DNA from 2 places in the Micrococcus sp. TCR-5 genome. Region 1 is predicted to be linked to the other one. Evidence: predicted binding sites of a transcription regulator. Region 1 holds the regulator's gene; the other holds the start of a gene.

Evidence for each region. The regulator LexA, encoded in region 1, represses DNA repair genes until DNA is damaged. The targets are predictions, from matches to a motif close to TCGAACANNTGTTCGA.
Region 2: a site for LexA is predicted at 5,401-5,416, ahead of ACTSKS_RS09170 (DUF6504 family protein). Genes of this name have one in related genera too.

The regions. Positions count from the first base shown of each region.
Region 1 covers NZ_JBQPDO010000001.1:74,454-83,378, reverse strand. The annotation lists gene ACTSKS_RS00395 (SseB family protein) at 1-499, opposite strand, end outside; gene priA (bifunctional 1-(5-phosphoribosyl)-5-((5-phosphoribosylamino)methylideneamino)imidazole-4-carboxamide isomerase/phosphoribosylanthranilate isomerase PriA) at 496-1,281, opposite strand; gene ACTSKS_RS00385 (hypothetical protein) at 1,314-1,472, opposite strand; gene hisH (imidazole glycerol phosphate synthase subunit HisH) at 1,472-2,131, opposite strand; gene hisB (imidazoleglycerol-phosphate dehydratase HisB) at 2,131-2,712, opposite strand; gene ACTSKS_RS00370 (histidinol-phosphate transaminase) at 2,894-4,015, opposite strand; gene ACTSKS_RS00365 (LysM peptidoglycan-binding domain-containing protein) at 4,059-4,433, opposite strand; gene lexA (transcriptional repressor LexA) at 4,727-5,443, shown strand; gene ACTSKS_RS00355 (ATP-dependent DNA helicase) at 5,492-7,591, opposite strand; gene hflX (GTPase HflX) at 7,588-8,925, opposite strand, start outside.
Region 2 covers NZ_JBQPDO010000015.1:16,545-25,469, forward strand. The annotation lists gene thrS (threonine--tRNA ligase) at 1-1,139, opposite strand, end outside; gene ACTSKS_RS09165 (DNA polymerase III subunit alpha) at 1,249-4,947, opposite strand; gene ACTSKS_RS09170 (DUF6504 family protein) at 4,944-5,270, opposite strand; gene ACTSKS_RS09175 (DUF6318 family protein) at 5,746-6,471, shown strand; gene ACTSKS_RS09180 (PKD domain-containing protein) at 6,951-7,421, shown strand; gene ACTSKS_RS09185 (hypothetical protein) at 7,490-7,735, opposite strand; gene ACTSKS_RS09190 (hypothetical protein) at 7,732-8,091, opposite strand; gene ACTSKS_RS09195 (SOS response-associated peptidase) at 8,184-8,925, opposite strand, start outside.

The DNA of each region.
Region 1 (8,925 bases):
GGCCGTCCGGCGCGCGCATGGTCACGAGGGCCACGTCCGCGGCCTTGTCCCCGTGCGCCGCGACGTCGTGCTCGTGACCGGTGTGGTCGGCGTGGTCGTGGACGTCGCCCTCGTCCACGGCAAGGGTGGGCACGACGGCGGCGAACACGCGGATGCGCGCGAGCACCTCCGTCACCTCCCGCTCACCGGCGGAGCCGTCCGTCAGGGCCGCCATGACGGCGGTCCACTCGGCCGGGCTGGTGCCGTCGTCCTCGTCGAACACGTGCAACGGGTTCGCGGAGCCGTCCACGCCGGGGCCGGAGAGGTCACGGCCCTGCCACGGGACGCCCGCGGTGTCCGCGGTGCTCTCGCCCGCGGTCTTCTCCCGCATGCGGTCGAGTGCGGCCCGGATGTGCCCCGGCAGCTCCCGGGCCGCCGGATGCGGCACCGCGACCGTCTGGTCGATCGGGCCGAGCCCGTCGCCGCGGGCCAGGCCGCCGTCGTCGTGCGAGCCCGTCACGGGGCGACCGGGCCGGGCTGCTCGGTGCGCGCCTGCTCCACCGTGGCGCCGCCGGCGACGGCCAGCGCCTGCTCCAGGCTGAAGCGGCCGGCGTACAGCGCCTTGCCCATGATCGCGCCCTCGACGCCCTGGCCGGTCATGGCCGCGAGCGCGGCGACGTCCTCGAGGGAGGAGATGCCGCCCGAGGCGACGACCGGCTTCGCGGTCTTCGCGCAGACCTGGGCCAGCAGCTCCGTGTTCGGCCCCTTGAGCGTGCCGTCCTTCGTGACGTCGGTGACCACGTAGCGGGCGCAGCCGGCGTCCTCGAGGCGGGCGAGCACCTCCCAGAGGTCGCCGCCCTCCTTCGTCCAGCCGCGGGCGGCGAGCGTGGTGCCGCGCACGTCGAGGCCCACGGCGACCCGGTCGCCGAAGCGCTCGATGACGCGCGCGGTCCAGTCCGGGTCCTCGAGGGCGGCGGTGCCCAGGTTCACGCGCGCCGCGCCCATCTCGAGGGCGTTCTCGAGTGAGGCGTCGTCGCGGATGCCGCCGGACAGCTCGATCTTCACGCCGATCTCCTCCACCACACGGCGCATGACCTCACGGTTGTCACCGCGGCCGAAGGCGGCGTCCAGGTCCACGAGGTGGATCCACTCCGCGCCGGCGCGCTGCCAGTCCAGGGCGGCGGTCACCGGGTCGCCGTACGAGGTGGCGCTGCCGGCCTCGCCCTGGACGAGGCGGACGGCCTGGCCGTCCTGGACGTCGACGGCGGGCAGCAGCTCGAGGGCGGGGGCGTTCGGGGTCATGGGGTTCCTCTCGGGTGGGGCGGCCGGCGCGATCAGGCGCCGACGGTCAGGAAGGAGGCGGCGATGGCCATGCCGGCCAGCACGAGGACGATCACGATGGCCCACAGCGGCGCCTTCTGCGTGCGCATGGACCAGGCGGCGCCGAGCAGCAGCCCGCCGAGGGCGAGGTACAGGACGGACCAGTAGGGCATCAGAGGGTCTCCAGCCAGTTGCGCAGCAGCTGCAGCCCGGCATCCCCGGACTTCTCGGGGTGGAACTGCGTGGCGGACAGGGGGCCGTTCTCCACGGCGGCGATGAAGTCCACGCCGTGGTGCGCCCAGGTGACCTGGGGCGGACGCATGGCGGAGATCGTCTGGTCGAACTCCCAGTCGAGCACGCCGTAGGAGTGGACGAAGTAGAACCGCTCGTCCTCGATGCCCGCGAAGAGGGCGCTGCCCTCGGGCGGCCGGACGGTGTTCCAGCCCATGTGCGGCAGGACCTTGGCGGGCAGCTCGGCGACGACACCCGGCCACTCCCCCATGCCCGCGGTGCGCTCGCCGTGCTCGACGCCGGCGTCGAAGAGGATCTGGTGGCCCACGCAGATGCCGAGGACGGGTCGGCCCCCGGCCACGCGGCGGCCGATCCAGCGGGTGCCGCCGACCTCGGTCAGTGCCCGCATCACGGACGCGTACGCCCCGACACCGGGCACGAGCAGCCCGTCGGCCTCCTGCACGGCCTGCGGATCGCGCGTGAGCTCGACCTCCGCGCCGGCCCGCTCCACGGCACGCAGCGCCGAGTGCACGTTGCCCGAGCCGTAGTCCAGGACGGCGACGCGCGGCCGCACGCCGGGGACGGTGGTGGGGCGGGCCATCAGAGGGCGCCCTTGGTGGAGGGCACGCCGGTCATGCGGGGGTCGTCCTCGACGGCGGCGCGCAGGGCGCGGGCGAAGGCCTTGAACTGCGCCTCGACGATGTGGTGCGGATCCCGGCCCCGCACGACGTCCATGTGGAGGCAGATCGCCGCGTGGTACGTGATCGACTCGAACACATGGCGGGTCATGGAACCGGTGAAGTGCCCGCCGATGAGGTGGTACTGCTGCCCCTCGGGCTCGCCCTCGTGCACGAGGTACGGCCGGCCGGAGACGTCGACGACGGCGCGCGCCAGCGCCTCGTCCAGCGGCACGGACGCCTCGCCGAAGCGGCGGATGCCGGACTTGTCCCCGAGCGCCGTCTTGAGCACCTCGCCCAGGGTGATGGCGACGTCCTCGACCGTGTGGTGCACGTCGATGTGCGTGTCCCCGGTGGCACGGACCGTCAGGTCGATCTGGGAGTGCCGGGACAGCGCGGTGAGCATGTGGTCGTAGAACGGCACGGTGGTGGAGATCTCAGCGCGGCCGGTGCCGTCCAGATCCATCTCGACGTACACGTCCGACTCGCTCGTGGTGCGCGTCATGCGCGCACGGCGTCCGGAGATCAACTCGGCTGCCACGGGTCCTCCTCGGGCTGGGTCCGCACCGGTCCGGGACGGGTGCGGGGGGATGCGGGTGCGCGCGGCCGGTGCCGGCGGGCCGGGGCGCCGCGCGCGCTGTCCCTATCCTAGGGAGCCGGGCGGACGCCGAGACTCCGGTGACGCCTCAGGACCGGTCCCCGGTCTCGCCGAGGACCTCCGCGAGAGCGGTGAGGAACGCCGTCGTCTCCGCCTCGGTGCCGGCGGTGACGCGCAGGTGGTGCGGGATGCCGACGTCCCGCACGAGGACGCCGCGGTCGAGCAGGCGGCGCCACACGTCGGACGCGTCCTCGAGGTGACCGAAGAAGACGAAGTTCGAGTCGGACACCGAGGGCCTCAGTCCCAGGCCGCGCAGGGTGGAGACGATGCGGTCGCGCTGGGCCTTGATGTCCTCCACGGTGCGCAGCAGCGCGTCCACGTGGTCGAGGGCGGCCTCCGCCGTGGCCTGCGTGACCGCGGAGAGGTGGTACGGCAGGCGCACCAGGCGCAGGGCGTCGGCGACGGCGGGGTCCGCGGCCAGGTAGCCCAGGCGCGCGCCGGCCAGGGCGAACGCCTTGGACATGGTGCGCGTGACGATCAGCCGCTCGCGGCCGGGCAGGAGCGTAAGGGCGGAGCGGGTGCCGGCGAGGGCGAACTCCGCGTAGGCCTCGTCCACGACGACCATCGCGCCGGGCCCGCCGGCGGCCTCGTTCTGCGCCTGCGCGGCGTACACGGCCTCGATGGTCGCCAGGTCCAGGGCCGTGCCCGTCGGGTTGTTGGGGGAGGCCAGGAAGACGACGTGCGGACGGTGCTCCCGCACCATGGCCGCCGCGTGCTCGGCGCTGAGGGTGTGGTCCGCGGCGCGGCCGCCGTCCACGAACACGGTGTCCGTGCCGCCGGCCAGCAGCGGGTACATGGAGTACGAGGGCAGGAAGCTCAGCAGTGTCCGTCCGGGGCCGCCGAAGGCCTGGAGGATCTGCTGCAGGATCTCGTTGGAGCCGTTGCCGGCCCACACGTGGTCCGCCGTGAGGCCGTGGCCGAGGTAGCCGGCGAGCGCACGTCGCAGCCCCGTGAACTCGCGGTCCGGGTAGCGGTTCAGCCCCCCGGCGACGGCCGCGACCCGCTCGGCGATGGCGGTGGCGACCTCCTGCGGCACCGGATGCGTGTTCTCGTTGGTGTTGAGCATGTACGGCACGTCCAGCTGGGGGGCGCCGTAGGGGCTCAGGCCGCGGAGGTTCTCGCGCAGGGGCAGGGAGCTGAGGTCGGTCATGGCCGCCAGTCTAGGAACCGTGGAGGGCGAGGCCCGCCGTGCGTCACCGCATGGCCGGGACGAACAGCTCCTCGCCCGGCGCGGGGGCCCGGCCCTCGAGCCCGTTGAGCTCGTCGATCGTGGCGATCACCTCGTAGACGTCCGCCTCCGGCGCCACCGTGGCGGCGATGGTCCACAGGCTGTCCCCGGGCATGACCGTGACGGACTGGGTGGCCGGTCCCGCGGTGTCCGCGGACACCGCGGCGGGCGACAGCAGCACACCCAGGAAGAAGGCGGCCGCCAGCGTGGCGGCCACGGCCGCGGCGATCACGGGGATCCCCCGCAGCACGAGGCGGCCGCGGCGGGTCAGACGGATGGTGGCCGGACGCGGCCGCGCCGTCGCGGGCGAACCGGCGAACTGGGCGGTGGTGAGCGTCATGGTGTCCTCCTCCGGGGCGGATGCCCTCCAGGCGATCGAACATATGTTCGAATCCGTTCGAATCCCTTTCTAGCACAGGTGTTCGAGACACGCCACGACGAGATCGAACATATCTTTGAAGGAGAGGCGGCTCTCCTCTAGGCTCGAAGCGATGCACGGACGCCCCGGAACGCCCCCGGGGATCGCCAGGACACAGGCAACCAGCGGGGGCGGACACGGTAAGCGTCCGGACGGCAGCCGGACGCCGGAACACGAGTCCGGCCACCATCACCCCGGGAGAACGGACGGCAGCCATGAGCACCACCGACGATCAGCCGGCGGCGCGCGCGCCGCTCACCGACCGCCAGCGGCGGATCGTGCAGACCATCCGGGACGCGATCGCCGACCACGGCTACCCGCCCTCCATGCGCGAGATCGGCGACGCCGCGGGCCTGGCCTCGCTCTCCTCCGTCACGCACCAGCTGGGCCGTCTCGAGCGGCACGGCTACATCCGGCGCGACCCCGGACGCCCGCGTGCCCTCGAGGTGCTGCTCGACGTGGACGGCACCCCGCTGGGCGAGGCCGCCTCCCCCGCCGCTGCGCCGTCGTCGCAGGTCTCCACGATCCCCGCGTGGCACACCGGCACGGACGAGGCGGACAGCGTGCCGGTCCCCTGGGTCGGCCGCATCGCGGCGGGCGGCCCCGTCCTGGCCGAGCAGCAGGTCGAGGACGTCATGGCGATCCCGCGACGCCTCACGGGCGAGGGCGAGCTGTTCATGCTGCGTGTCACGGGTGACTCGATGGTGGACGCCGCGATCTGCGACGGCGACTGGGTGGTGGTGCGCCGGCAGGAGACGGCGGAGAACGGCGACATCGTCGCGGCCCTGCTCGACGACGAGGCCACCGTGAAGACCTTCCGCCGCCGCGACGGGCACACCTGGCTCCTCCCCCAGAACACGGCCTACGAGCCCATCCTCGGCGATCACGCCACCGTGATGGGGCGGGTCGTCACGGTCCTGCGTTCGCTCTGACCCGCTCCCTCCGACCGGGCCGGGCTGACGGCCCGAGGCCGAGCGAGCTCAATCGCCCGAGGCGAGCCGTGCCAGCACCCCACGGACGACGTCGCCGTCCGTGGTGCGCCAGAAGTCCGGCAGGGCGCTCGTGATGTAGCCGCCGTACCGCTCGGTGGCCAGGCGGGGGTCCAGCACGGCCACCACGCCGCGGTCCGTCACGGAGCGCACGAGGCGCCCGGCGCCCTGGGCCATGCGCACGGCCGCGTGCGTGGCGGAGATCCGCATGAACCCGTTGCCGCCGTGCCGGGCGACGTCCCGGGTGCGGGCCTGGGAGAGCGGGTCGTCCGGCCGCGGGAACGGGATGCGGTCGATCACCACCAGCCGCAGCGAGTTCCCCGGCACGTCCACGCCCTGCCACAGGCTCATGGTGCCGAGCAGGGACGTGTCCGGCTCCTCGGCGAACTGGCGCACGAGGGCGGAGAGGGTCGCGTCCCCCTGGCACAGGATCGTGGTCTTCGGCCCGAGCCGACGGCGCATCTCGGCGGCGGCGTCCTCGGCCGCCCGGCGCGAGGAGAACAGGCCGAGGGCCCCGCCCCGCGACGCCCTCAGGAGCGCCTCGAGCTCATCCAGGGACTCCGGCGAGGCCGTCCTGCCGGGCCGGGGCAGGTGCCGGGCCACGTAGAGCACCCCCTGACGCGGGTAGTCGAAGGGGCTGCCGACGTCGAGGGCCTCGAACTTCGGGGCGTCCGGACCGGCCAGGCCCACGTCGCCGGCCACCGAGTCGAACCGGCGCTCCCCCGAGCCCACGGTGAGCGTGGCGGAGGTGAGCACCGTCGTCGCCTTGCCGAACAGGCCCTCCCGCAGCTTGCCGGCCACCGAGAGCGGGGCCACGTAGAGCTGGGGCGGGTCGGTCTCGTCCCCCGGCTGCCAGCCCACGCCGGGCTCGAAGTGGCCGGGGCGGGTGGCCCACAGCACCTCGGGGAAGTCGGCCTCGGGCCTGGCGGCGAGCATGCGCTCCACCACCTCGAGGACCTCGAGGATCCGCGAGCGCGCCATCTGCCGTCCGCCGTCGGCGTCGGCCTCCTTGTCCTTGTCCTGGCCGAGGTCGGACAGGCACTGGCGCGCGGCCGTGAGGACGCCGGTGAGGGCCTGCTCCTGCACCTCGTCCGGGCCGGCGGCGATCAGGCCGGACGGGGTGTCCGTGAACGCGCGGTCCAGGGCCGCCCCGGCTTCGATCAGGTCCTCCACGGCCACGGTGGTGTGACGGCGCAGCGAGGTGGCGGCGCCGTGCACGATCGACCCGGACAGCTGCCCGGTGACCGCACCGGTCACCCGGTCCTGCAGCTCGTGGGCCTCGTCCACGACGACGGCCGAGTACGCCGGCAGCACCGCGAGCCCCTCGAAGGCGCTGATGGCGAGCATCGCGTGGTTGGTGACCACGACGTCCGCGTCCGCCGCGTCCGCGCGGGCCCGCTCGGAGAAGCACTCCTCGGCCTGGGGGCAGCGGGACGCGCCGAGGCAGTCGACCGCGGAGACGGAGACCTGCCGCCACGCGCGGTCGGTGACGGGGACCTCGAGGTCGTCGCGGTCCCCGGTCTCGGTCTGGTCCGCCCACGCCCGCAGGTACATCACCTCCTTGCCCAACAGGGAGGAGGGCCCGGCGGCGCCGTCCGTGGCGGAGCCGATCACCCCGCCGTCGTCGGCGACCGTGAAGAGGGCCTCCTCGCCCTCGTCCCCGGGGTAGCCGCCGTCCACCTTGTGCCGGCACAGGTAGTTGGAGCGGCCCTTGACCAGGGCGACGACGGGCTCGCGAGGCAGCTCGTCCTTGAGCGCCTCGACCAGCCGAGGGGCGTCCCGCTTCATGATCTGGGCCTGCAGCGCGAGCGTGGCCGTGGCGACGACGACGGGGTCCTCCTGCGTCATCGCGTGCTGGATCGCGGGGATGAGGTAGGCGAGGGACTTGCCGGTGCCGGTGCCGGCCTGCACGAGCAGGTGGCGGCGCGACTCGAGGGCGCGCGCCACCTGCAGCACCATCTCCCGCTGGCCCGCGCGATGCTGGCCGCCGGTGGCCTGCACCGCGGCGTCCAGCAGGCGCAGCGCCTCGCGCTCGCGCTCCGTGCGGGGCTGCGCGCCGCCCGCCCCGACTTCCTCCGCCCCGCCGCTCACAACGCGTCCGCCTCCACGACGAACTCGGCGAAGTCCAACGCGATGTCCTCACGGACCAGCACGGACAGGCGGGTGCCGCCCTCCTCGTAGCCCTCGGCCAGGATCTCCGCGTCCGCCGAGTGGAGGCGGGAGACCAGCTCACCCCGGGTGAACGGGATCAGCAGTTCGAGCCGCACGTCAGGCCGCGGGATGGTGGCCGCGATGGCGCGCTCGAGCTCGTCGATGCCCTCGCCGGTGCGCGCGGAGACCACCACGGCGTGGGGCTCCTTGGACCGGATCCGGGCGACGACGGCCGGGTCCGCCGCGTCCGCCTTGTTCAGCACGATGATCTCGGGGATCCGGTGCGCGTCCACCTCCGCGAACACGGAGCGCACCGCGGCGATCTGGCCCTCGGGGTCCGGGTGCGAGCCGTCCACGACGTGCAGGATGACGTCCGCGTCCGCGACCTCCTCGAGGGTGGAGCGGAACGCCTCGACCAGCTGCGTGGGCAGGTTCCGCACGAAGCCGACCGTGTCCGAGAGGGTGTAGCCGATGCCGTCCGGCGTCATGGCCTTGCGCACGGTGGGGTCCAGGGTGGCGAACAGGGCGTTCTCCACGAGCACCCCGGCGTGGGTGAGGCGGTTGAGCAGGGACGACTTGCCGGCGTTGGTGTAGCCGGCGATCGCCACGGACGGCACCCGGTTGCGACGACGGTTGGCGCGCTTGGCCTCGCGTGCCGGCTTCATCCCGGCGATGTCCCGGCGCAGCTTCGCCATGCGGGTGCGGATGCGGCGGCGGTCCAGCTCGATCTTGGTCTCGCCGGGGCCGCGGGAGCCGATGCCCTCGCCGGCGGCGGCACGGCCGCCGGCCTGCCGGGACATGGAATCGCCCCAGCCGCGCAGGCGCGGCAGCAGGTACTCGAGCTGCGCGAGCTCGACCTGGGCGCGGCCCTCACGCGAGCTCGCGTGCTGGGCGAAGATGTCCAGGATCAGCGCGGTCCGGTCGATCACCTTCACCCGCACCACGTCCTCCAGCGCACGGCGCTGGGACGGGGCGAGCTCGGAGTCCACCACCACGGTGTCCGCGCCGTAGAGCGCCACGATCTCGGCGAGCTCCTGCGCCTTGCCCTTGCCGAGGAACGTGGCCGGGTCCGGGGTGGCACGGCGCTGGATGACGCCGTCGAGCACCTCCGAGCCCGCGGTCTCGGCGAGCGCGGCGAGCTCCCTCAGGGAGTTCTCCGCGTCCTCCGCGGAGCCCTCGGTCCAGACGCCCGCCAGCACCACGCGCTCCAGGCGCAGCTGGCGGTACTCGACCTCGGTCATGTCCTCGAGCTCGGTGGACAGGCCCTGCACGCG
Region 2 (8,925 bases), on a different contig from region 1:
TAGGACCGGCCGCGGGAGCGGTAGATCAGGTTGTGCATGGGGCAGTTCATCGGCTTGAGGTAGTAGTTCTGCCCCTGGCGGGTGATCTCGCCGGTCTCGGGATCACGGACCTCGTCGATGTGCATGGGCGGGAACATGCCGTCCGCGTACCAGTCGAGGTGGCCGGACACCTCGTAGAGGTGCTGCTTGGTGATGTGCGGGGTGTAGACGAACTCGTAGCCGGCCTCGGTGTGGCGCCGACGGGAGTAGTCCTCCATCTCCTTGCGGATGATGCCGCCGCGCGGGTGGAACACGGGCAGGCCGGAGCCGAGCTCGTCCGGGAAGGAGAACAGGTCCAGCTCGGCGCCGAGCTTGCGGTGGTCGCGGCGCTCGGCCTCGGCGAGACGCTCCTGGTAGGCCTTGAGGTCGTCCTTGCTGGCCCAGGCGGTGCCGTAGATGCGCTGCAGCTGCTTGTTCTTCTCATTGCCGAGCCAGTAGGCGGCGGCGGAGCGGGTGAGCGCGAAGCCGTTGCCGATGAGCTTGGTGGAGGGCAGGTGCGGGCCGCGGCAGAGGTCGCACCACACGGCGTCGCCGGTCTTGCGGTCCACGTTGTCGTAGATGGTGATCTCCCCGGCCCCGACCTCCACGGAGGCGCCCTCGCCGGCGGTGTCCGCGGCGTCCTTCTTGCCGAGCAGCTCGAGCTTGTAGGGCTCCTCCGCCATCTCGGCGCGGGCGGTCTCCTCGTCCACGACGCGGCGGCGGAAGGTCTGGCCGGACTTCACGATCTTCTGCATGAGCGAGGAGATCTGCTTGAGGTCCTCGGGGGTGAAGGGCTCGTCGACGTCGAAGTCGAAGTAGAAGCCGTCCGTGATGTACGGGCCGATGCCGAGCTTGGCGCCCGGGCGCAGCTGCTGCACGGCCTGGGCCATCACGTGGGCGGTGGAGTGCCGCAGCACCTCGAGTCCCTCGGGCTCCGTGATGTCCACCGACTCGACGGATGCGCCGGCGGGGATCTCGCGGGCCAGGTCCCAGAGCAGGCCGTCCACCCGCATCACGGCGGTGGTCGGCTTCTCGCGGAAGAGGTCGAGGCCGGTGGTGCCGTGCGTCACCTCCCGCAGCTCTCCGTCCACGGTCAGCAGGATGTTCTTCGGCTCCGACACGGTGCTCCTTCGAGGTCTGGCTTCGGGATCGGTGGCGTACGGGGGCCACCGTCGGCCGCGTCCCATTCTAGGGGCGCGGCCGGACGGCGGGGCACGGAGGCGGACGGTCTCATCTGTCCGGGGTGGGCAGCAGCTCCCACGTCTCCGGGTGGGGCACCGGGATCGGGGTGTGCTCCGGCGCGGGCCGATCGGGTGCCGTGCGGCCGGGGCGGGCCCCGCCGGCCGGTCCGACGTCGGTGCGCACCTTCACGGGCCAGCCGCCCGTGCCGTGGTGCGGGATGTCCGGCAGGGGCTGCGCCCCGGTGCCCGCCCGGCTGCTGCGGCGCGCGGCGGCGGCTCGGCGGTCCGCCGCGAGCCAGTCCCGCCACTGCTGCCGGGTGGCGTCCAGGTAGTCGGGGTCCGGGAGCGTCTCGGGCCGGTGCAGGTCCCAGGCGCGCACGGCCTGGACGGACACGGCCCGGTCGCCGGTGCGCCGGACGGTGCCCTCGATCAGCAGGAGGCGGGCGGAGAAGAGCATCTCTCCCGAGGCGTGCTGGGCCTCCGTGAAGAAGGAGGCGTCCACGCAGCCGGTGCCGTCGTCCACGGAGAGGAACACCACCCGCTTGCCGCTGCGCATGGGCGGGGTCTGGGTGGCCACGCGCACCCCTGCCACGAGCACCCGGGACTGCGTGCGCAGCCCGAGCAGGTCCTTCGCCCGGGTGACGCCGAGCGCGTCCAGGTACGGGGCGTGGGAGTCCATGAGGTGGGCGGTGACGTCCAGGGCGGTGAGCTCCAGCTCGGTGCGGACCCGGGCGGCCGGGCCCGGGTCCGGGAAGAGCGGGGCGAGGGCGGTGAGCTCGGTGTCCGGCAGGTCCAGGGCCAGCTGGCCCTCCACCTGCCGTGGACGGGCGGACCGCGAGCGCGGGGCGGTGCGGCCGGGGGCGGTGCCGCGGGTGGTGGAGTGCTGGAGTTCGAGGTGGTGGACGAGGTCGGTGCGGGAGGCGCCGCCGGGTGGGAGGAGGCAGTCGAGGGCGCCGAGCTGGGCGAGGCGTTCGAGGTTGCGGGCGGTGGGGCGGGCGCGGTCGCGGACGTCGGCGAGGGAGCGGTAGGGACGGCCGGCGTCGAGGCGGTCGGTCTCGGCTTCGCTGAGTCCGGAGAGGCTGGTGAGGGGCAGGCGGATGCCCCAGCGGCCGGGGGCGCCGTCGTCGATCTCGGGGTGGGCGGGGACCCACTCGACGTGGACGTGGCGGGAGGAGGCGTTGACGTCCACGGGGAGGACGGGGATGCCCATGCGGCGGGCCTCGGCGACCATGAGGCGGGCGGGGTACATGCCGGGGTCGTGTTCGAGGATGGCGGCCATGAAGGCGGCGGGGTGGTGGGTCTTGAGCCAGGCGGAGTGGTAGGTGGGGACGGCGAAGGCGGCGCCGTGGGCCTTGCAGAAGCCGAAGGAGCCGAAGGCGGAGAGGGTGGCCCAGACCTCGTCGATGACTTCGAGGGAGTAGCCGCGGGCGAGGGCGCCGGTGCGGAAGGCCTCTTCGACGAGGTGTTCCTGCGGGCCGCCGAGGAGGCGGCGGTGCTCGTCGGCGCGGGCCAGTCCGCAGCCGGTCATGACGTCCATGGTGCGCAGGACCTGTTCGTGGAAGACGGTGACCCCGTGGGTCTCGGCGAGGACGGGCCGCAGGTCGGGGTGCGGGTAGTGGGCGGGTGCCCAGCCGTGCCGCTGTTCAAGGAAGGGTCGGACCATGTCGGACTGCATGGGGCCGGGGCGGAAGAGGGAGATGTCCACGGTGAGGTCGTTGAACTCGCGGGGGGCGAGTTTGCCGACGAGTTCGCGCTGGCCCGGGGACTCGATCTGGAAGCAGCCGAGGGTGTGGGTGGTGCGGATCATCGCGTAGGTGGCGTCGTCGTCGAGGGGCACCTGTTCGAGGTCGATGCGCTCGCCCGTGGTGCGTTCGACCTCGGCGATCGTGTAGGCGATGGCGGACTGCATGCGCACGCCGAGGATGTCGAGCTTGAGGAAGCCCATGGGGTCCATGTCGTGCTTGTCGAACTGGCTCATGGGCAGGCCCATGCCGGAGGGCTGGACGGGGGTGCGGTGCAGCAGGGTGGCGTCGCCGAGGATGACGCCGCAGGGGTGCATGGAGATGTGGCGGGGCAGGCGGTCGAGGCGTTCGGTGAGGTCGACGAGCAGGTCCAGCTGGCGGTCGCCCTCGGCGCGGCCGGACTCGATGCGGCGGGAGAGGCCGCCGAGTTCGGGCATGCGCTGGAGGGCTTCGCGGAAGTTCGAGGCGGAGAAGCGCCAGAGCTGCTTGGCGATGGCGTCCACCTCGGGTTCGGGCATGCCGAGGGCGAGGCCGGCGTCGCGGACGGCGCCGCGGGCCCGGTAGGCGTTCTGCATGCTCATGAGGGTGGTGCGCTCGGCGCCGAAGCGTTCGACGACGGCGTGGTAGATCTCGTGGCGGCGGGCGGACTCCACGTCGATGTCGATGTCCGGGAGGGTGGAGCGGTCGGTGGAGAGGAAGCGCTCCATGATCAGGCCGTTGGCCATGGGGTCGACATGGGAGATGCGCAGGGCGTGGTTGACGAGGGAGGAGGCGCCGGAGCCGCGGGCGGCCACGCGGATGCCCATGCCCTCGATGAGGTCGACGACGGCGGCCACGGTGAGGAAGTAGGAGGAGAAGCCGAGTCGGGTGATGATGCCGAGCTCGTGTTCGGCGCGGTCCTGCAGGTCTCGGGCCGCCTGGCTGGTGCCGGGGAGGCCTCCTCCGGTGTGGAGGTGGGGGTAGCGGGCGAGGAGGCCGGTGCGGGTGCGCTCGCGCAGCACGTGCTCCGGGGGGCCGTCGATGCCGATGACGGCGGCCTCGGGGACGCGAGGCACGCCCCAGCCGAGGTCGGTCTCGGGGTCGAGTGCGCAGGCCTCGGCGAGGCGGCGGGTGGCCTCGAGCAGGGGGGCGGGGCGGTCGTCGGCGGCGGAGGCGACCTCGTGGGCGATGCGGTGCATGGCGGCGGTGGACTTGAGCCAGCCCTGCCCGTTGGGCTGCAGGTCGTGGAGGGCGTCGAGGGAGCTGAGGGCGCGGACGGCGTCGAGGACGTCCGCGGTGGCGGCACCGTCCGGGGCCGCGTAGCGCACGGCGTTGGTCAGGACGGCGGGGATGCGGGCCTGGCGGGCGGCGCGGAGGGTCTTCACGGCGTGCCCGGTGTCGAGGCGGTGGCCGGGGGCGGAGAGGTGGGTGACGACGTCGGCGTGGGGGCTGCCTGCGGGCAGGGCCGCCTTCCAGCGGCGCAGGGCGGCGAGGCCGGCCGCGTACCGGCGGCGGGCCAGGTGGCGGCCGACGTCCGAGTCCGGGCCGAGGAGGACGAACAGCTCGGGGGTGGGCGGGTTGTCCCGGTTGGCGGCGGTGGGGACCCGGCCGGCCGCCGCGGCGGCGAGCTCGGCGACGCTGGCCCACGGGCTGCCGCCCGCCGCTCCCCCGGTGGTGCGGGCGTGGGCGGCGGAGACGAGCTCACACAGGGAGCGGTAGCCGGAGCCATGACAGCCTCCTCGGGCGAGCACGACCACGCGGCCGGCGTCCTCGTCCTCGCTCCACCGGACGGCCAGGTCCACGCCCACGATCGGGGTGATGCCGTGGCGCAGGCAGGCGCCCACGTGTTTGGCCATGCCGTAGAGCCCGTCCCGGTCGGTGCAGGCCAGCAGGTCCATGTCCGCGGCCGCGGCGGCGGCCACGAGGTCCTCGGGCCAGCTGACCCCGTAATGGGCACTGAACGCGGAGGCGACGTGCAGGTGGGCGAAGGGGGCGGCGGTGCGTCCGGCCGCGGCGGCCTGGCTCATGCCGACCGCCTCAGGTCCTGGGCGTGCTCGTGGACGCGCACGAGCCGCCACCGGCCGGAGTCCAGGTGGTGGGCGACGTCGAGGGTCTGCAGGGGCGCGGCGCCGGCCCGGGCCAGGCGGACCTGCAGCCGCCACATCTCGTGGTCGACGAGACCGGCGCCGCGGCCCTTCTCCGCGCGGACCTCCTCCGCCCACCAGCGGCGCCGCTCGAACCAGCGCACGGGGCGCTCTGCGAGGACGTAGTCCCGCCCGTTCCAGCGCAGCCCCTGCGGGGTACCGTCTGCCCCGCACTCCACCGCCACCGACTGTGTGAGGACTCCCATTCTGCTTCTCTCCCTGTGCACTGCTGACCGGACCGACGACGGGATGCCGTCGGGCGATGGGAGCGCGGCCCGTCCGGCGGACCGGACGCGGGGAAGAAGTGGGAAGGTGGGGCCGCACCCCCGATCGTACTCGAATATGTGTTCGAATGCGATGGAGGCGAACGTAGGGTGGCCGCCGGACACGTTAAGGACGCATCGCCCCGAGACGAGCGAGGCCGGGAACGCCCTTTTCGTGAGACCGGCTGGCCGAGTCCTGGCGGGGGACCTCGAATCCGACCCTGGGGCGCACATGCACGAGAAAATCGTCTCTTGGGCCGGACGAAGTGCGTCGGCACGGCCCTGTGGACAATGCGAGCAGGACCACAATCCGCCTGCGTATACTCCGAACCAACCGGGCCTCGCATGCCACGGGCACCGCGCTGCGGGATCAGCGCGGGAGGCGCGGACACACGACGGACGTCCAGTTGGAGGGGAAATGTCTCTCACCGCACCCGGGCGCGCCCTGCGCCGCCACCGATTCGCCCAGGCCGGCACGCTCAGCGTGGCCTTGGCGCTCGCGCTGACCGCCTGCGGCGGACAGTCCGAGCCCGCCGAGTCGTCGACGACGTCGCCCTCGTCCGCCAAGCCCGCCGTCGAGACGTCCGCGCCCGCGAGCACGAGCGAGACCGCAGGCGTCAGCTCATCCCCCGCGGCCACGACGAGCGGGTCCGGCGAATACATGCCCGCGTCTGCCGACGGCCCCGCTCAGAACGTGCCCAAGCCGGAGATGCCCGCCGCCATGAAGGAAGAGACCAAGGAGGGCGCCGAGGCGGCGATTCGCTACTTCTGGGACGTGCACTACTACGCCGAGCAGACCGGAGACACGGAACTCCTCGACTCTCTCTACAGCGAGTATTGCGAGTTCTGCCAGTTCAGCTCGAACGACCTGCAAATGATCTACAAAGACGGGGGGTGGTACACCGGCACTGAGGTACAGATCGATTCGATTCTGACTCATCGATCCGAAACCGGGTATGTCTCGACACTCCTTGTCACTACGGGCACAGGAACGGGATACACCAAGGGCGGGGTTGTTCCCGAGAACGGAGATGTTGAAGCGGCCTCCAAGCAGCCTTGGATCGCGGAGGTCTCGTTTAACCCCGAATCTTCACACTGGATTGTTGATGAGATGTCATATGAAGGTTCGATCGGATCTAACTGATGGGGCGCACCTGGATTGCATTAGTGGCATTATTGATCAGCCTCCTGTTCGTGCCTACCACTGCCGCCGCCACCCCTTCACACGCACGAGACATCGAGTCGTGCACTTCTTCGAAGAGCCACTACTCAATAAATAAAAAGGGCATTGCGGCGAATAAGAAATGCTCAGATAGACACTCATCAACCTCAAGTTCAGTTGTTGCAACTGATTACTCAGCGACCGCCGCCCGCCCGGACCCACACCTAGAGCACAAAACGGTCAGTGCATGCTTCTCGGGGCAGCTGGGCAATCCGGATTTCGAGAGTTGTCGAGAGCAAGAGGCGAACTTCTGCCCCGAGGGTTCGTGGATCAGGGCGCAGACCGTAGACACTCGTCAGCCTGATGCTAATCCCGCCTATGGCGCCCCTAAATGTTGGACGGCCAAGGCCTCCAGCAACGGCACCCCGCCCGTCTCCATCGACGAGGTCCGCACGCTCCTCGTGCTGGAGCCTGAGATCCGGTCGGACAATGGCGGACGCGGGATCCGCCATGCGGAGACCAACTTCTACGCAGACGCCGAGACGCGCACGCTCGTCACCACCCTCAACGGGGTCGAGGTCGAACTCCGCGCCACGCCGGTGAGCTTCCACTGGGATTACGGGGACGGGTCCCCCACCAAGACCACCTCGGTCGCAGGCCAGAGCCAGCCGGAGTTCAACGTCCCCACCCCCACGAGCCACGTGTACGAGGACACCGGGCAGTACACGGTCCGCCTCACCACCGTCTACATCGGCGAATACCGGGAGGCCGGGGGCGAGTGGGTGCTCATCCCGGGCACCATCAGCCTCGACTCGGCCCCCGTCACCGCGGACATCTGGCGCACCATCACCCGCAATGTCGCCGATGACTGCAGCGTCGACTCCTCAGCCTGGGGCTGCACCGGCCCCATCGAATCCACTCCGGCCGGCTGAGCACAGACCGCGGGGCGGCCGACGGTCTCCCGTCCACCGCCCCGCGGCCCACTCGTCGGGCAGGTGCGTCAGACCCGGCGCACCCACCCCCGGGCCAGGAACACGAGTCCCGCGCCGACGGCCGCGAGCGCTCCGAGCGCGCCCGCCGGCACCTCACGCCCGGTCTCGACCGTGTCCGGGGTCGTGTGGGCGTCCTCCCCCGCCGGCACGTTCAGGGCCCGGGGCTTCTGCCCATCCGCGAGCGACTCCACGAGTGCGAAGACGTCGGACCGCTCCGCGTCCTGGGTGATGATGACGTCCTCACTCCTGGTCACCCCGTCCAGCGACCAGTCGCGAACGAGGCGGTCGTCGGTCGGGTATGTCGCGTCGGCGAGGTAGTGAAACCCGGTGAAAATTCCAACGCGGTGTCGCGCCAGAGGGTGCCCCAGCGCGGACCCCACGAGAGGTCCGCGACCGACGCGTCGTCGCCCTGGCGCTTGGACCACAATGGCAGCTCCACGCCCGGCTCGGCGTACTTCAGCGCGAGGACCCGCTCGGGGTAGTCCCCAAACACGGGGTCGGCCCGGCTGTGCTCGCCCCACGCGTAGACGAGCCCGGCAGAGGGGCCTCTGTTGCCCTCCGGAATGCCGGCGGTCTCGTCGTCGAGGGCGGCCACCGGGGTGCCGCCCACGGACAGGGTGAACAGGAGATGACCGTCTCCGGCCTCACCGCGGCACCGCGCTTCCGCGTCTCACGGGCAGGTCATCCCCGTCGCCCCGTCTCTCAGAGCAGCGTGCCCTGCTGCTCTCTCATCTCCTGGATCAGTTCTGGCCCGTTGTTCCGGACGTTCCCCACGGCGCTCCCCACGGGCCGCAGCGACCAGCCCGCCGCGACGTCGTACGCGCCGGCGCACACCTGGCCCACGAGGGCGTCGGCTTCTTCGGCAGACCCGAGCGTGTCCGGAGCGAGCCACCGGTCCATCGTCTCGGCATCCATGGGCACGGGCAGCCGGTCGTGCAGCTGGCCGAGCGCGGCGAGCACCGGATCGTCGTCGTCCGCGTCGGGCGCGGCCATGGTGAGGATCGTCGTCGAGAGGACCCAGGCGTCCTCCCCCGCGGCCTTGGCCTCGGGGTCCTGCCACCACTCGTACAGGCCGGCGAACCAGATGACCGGCCCCTCGCCGTCCCCGGCCCCGGCCGGGTGCACGTAGTAGGGCTCCTTCTTCGCGGCCCGCCCGTCGGGACCCTTGGCACCAGGCTCCGGCGCCTTCCACTCGTAGTAGCCCTCCACCGGCACGGCGCAGCGGCGGGCGCGGACGGCGGCCCGGAACGTCGGCTTGGAGGCCACGGTCTCCGAGCGCGCGTTGAACGCACGGGACCCCACGGACAGCTCCTTCGCCCACGGCGGCACCAGGCCCCAGCGGGCCACGTGGATCCGCCGGGTCACCCCGGCACCGCCGTCGCCCCCACGGGTGCCTCCGGCGCCGACGTCGTCCGCGTGCGCCACGAGGATCGGCACCTCGGCT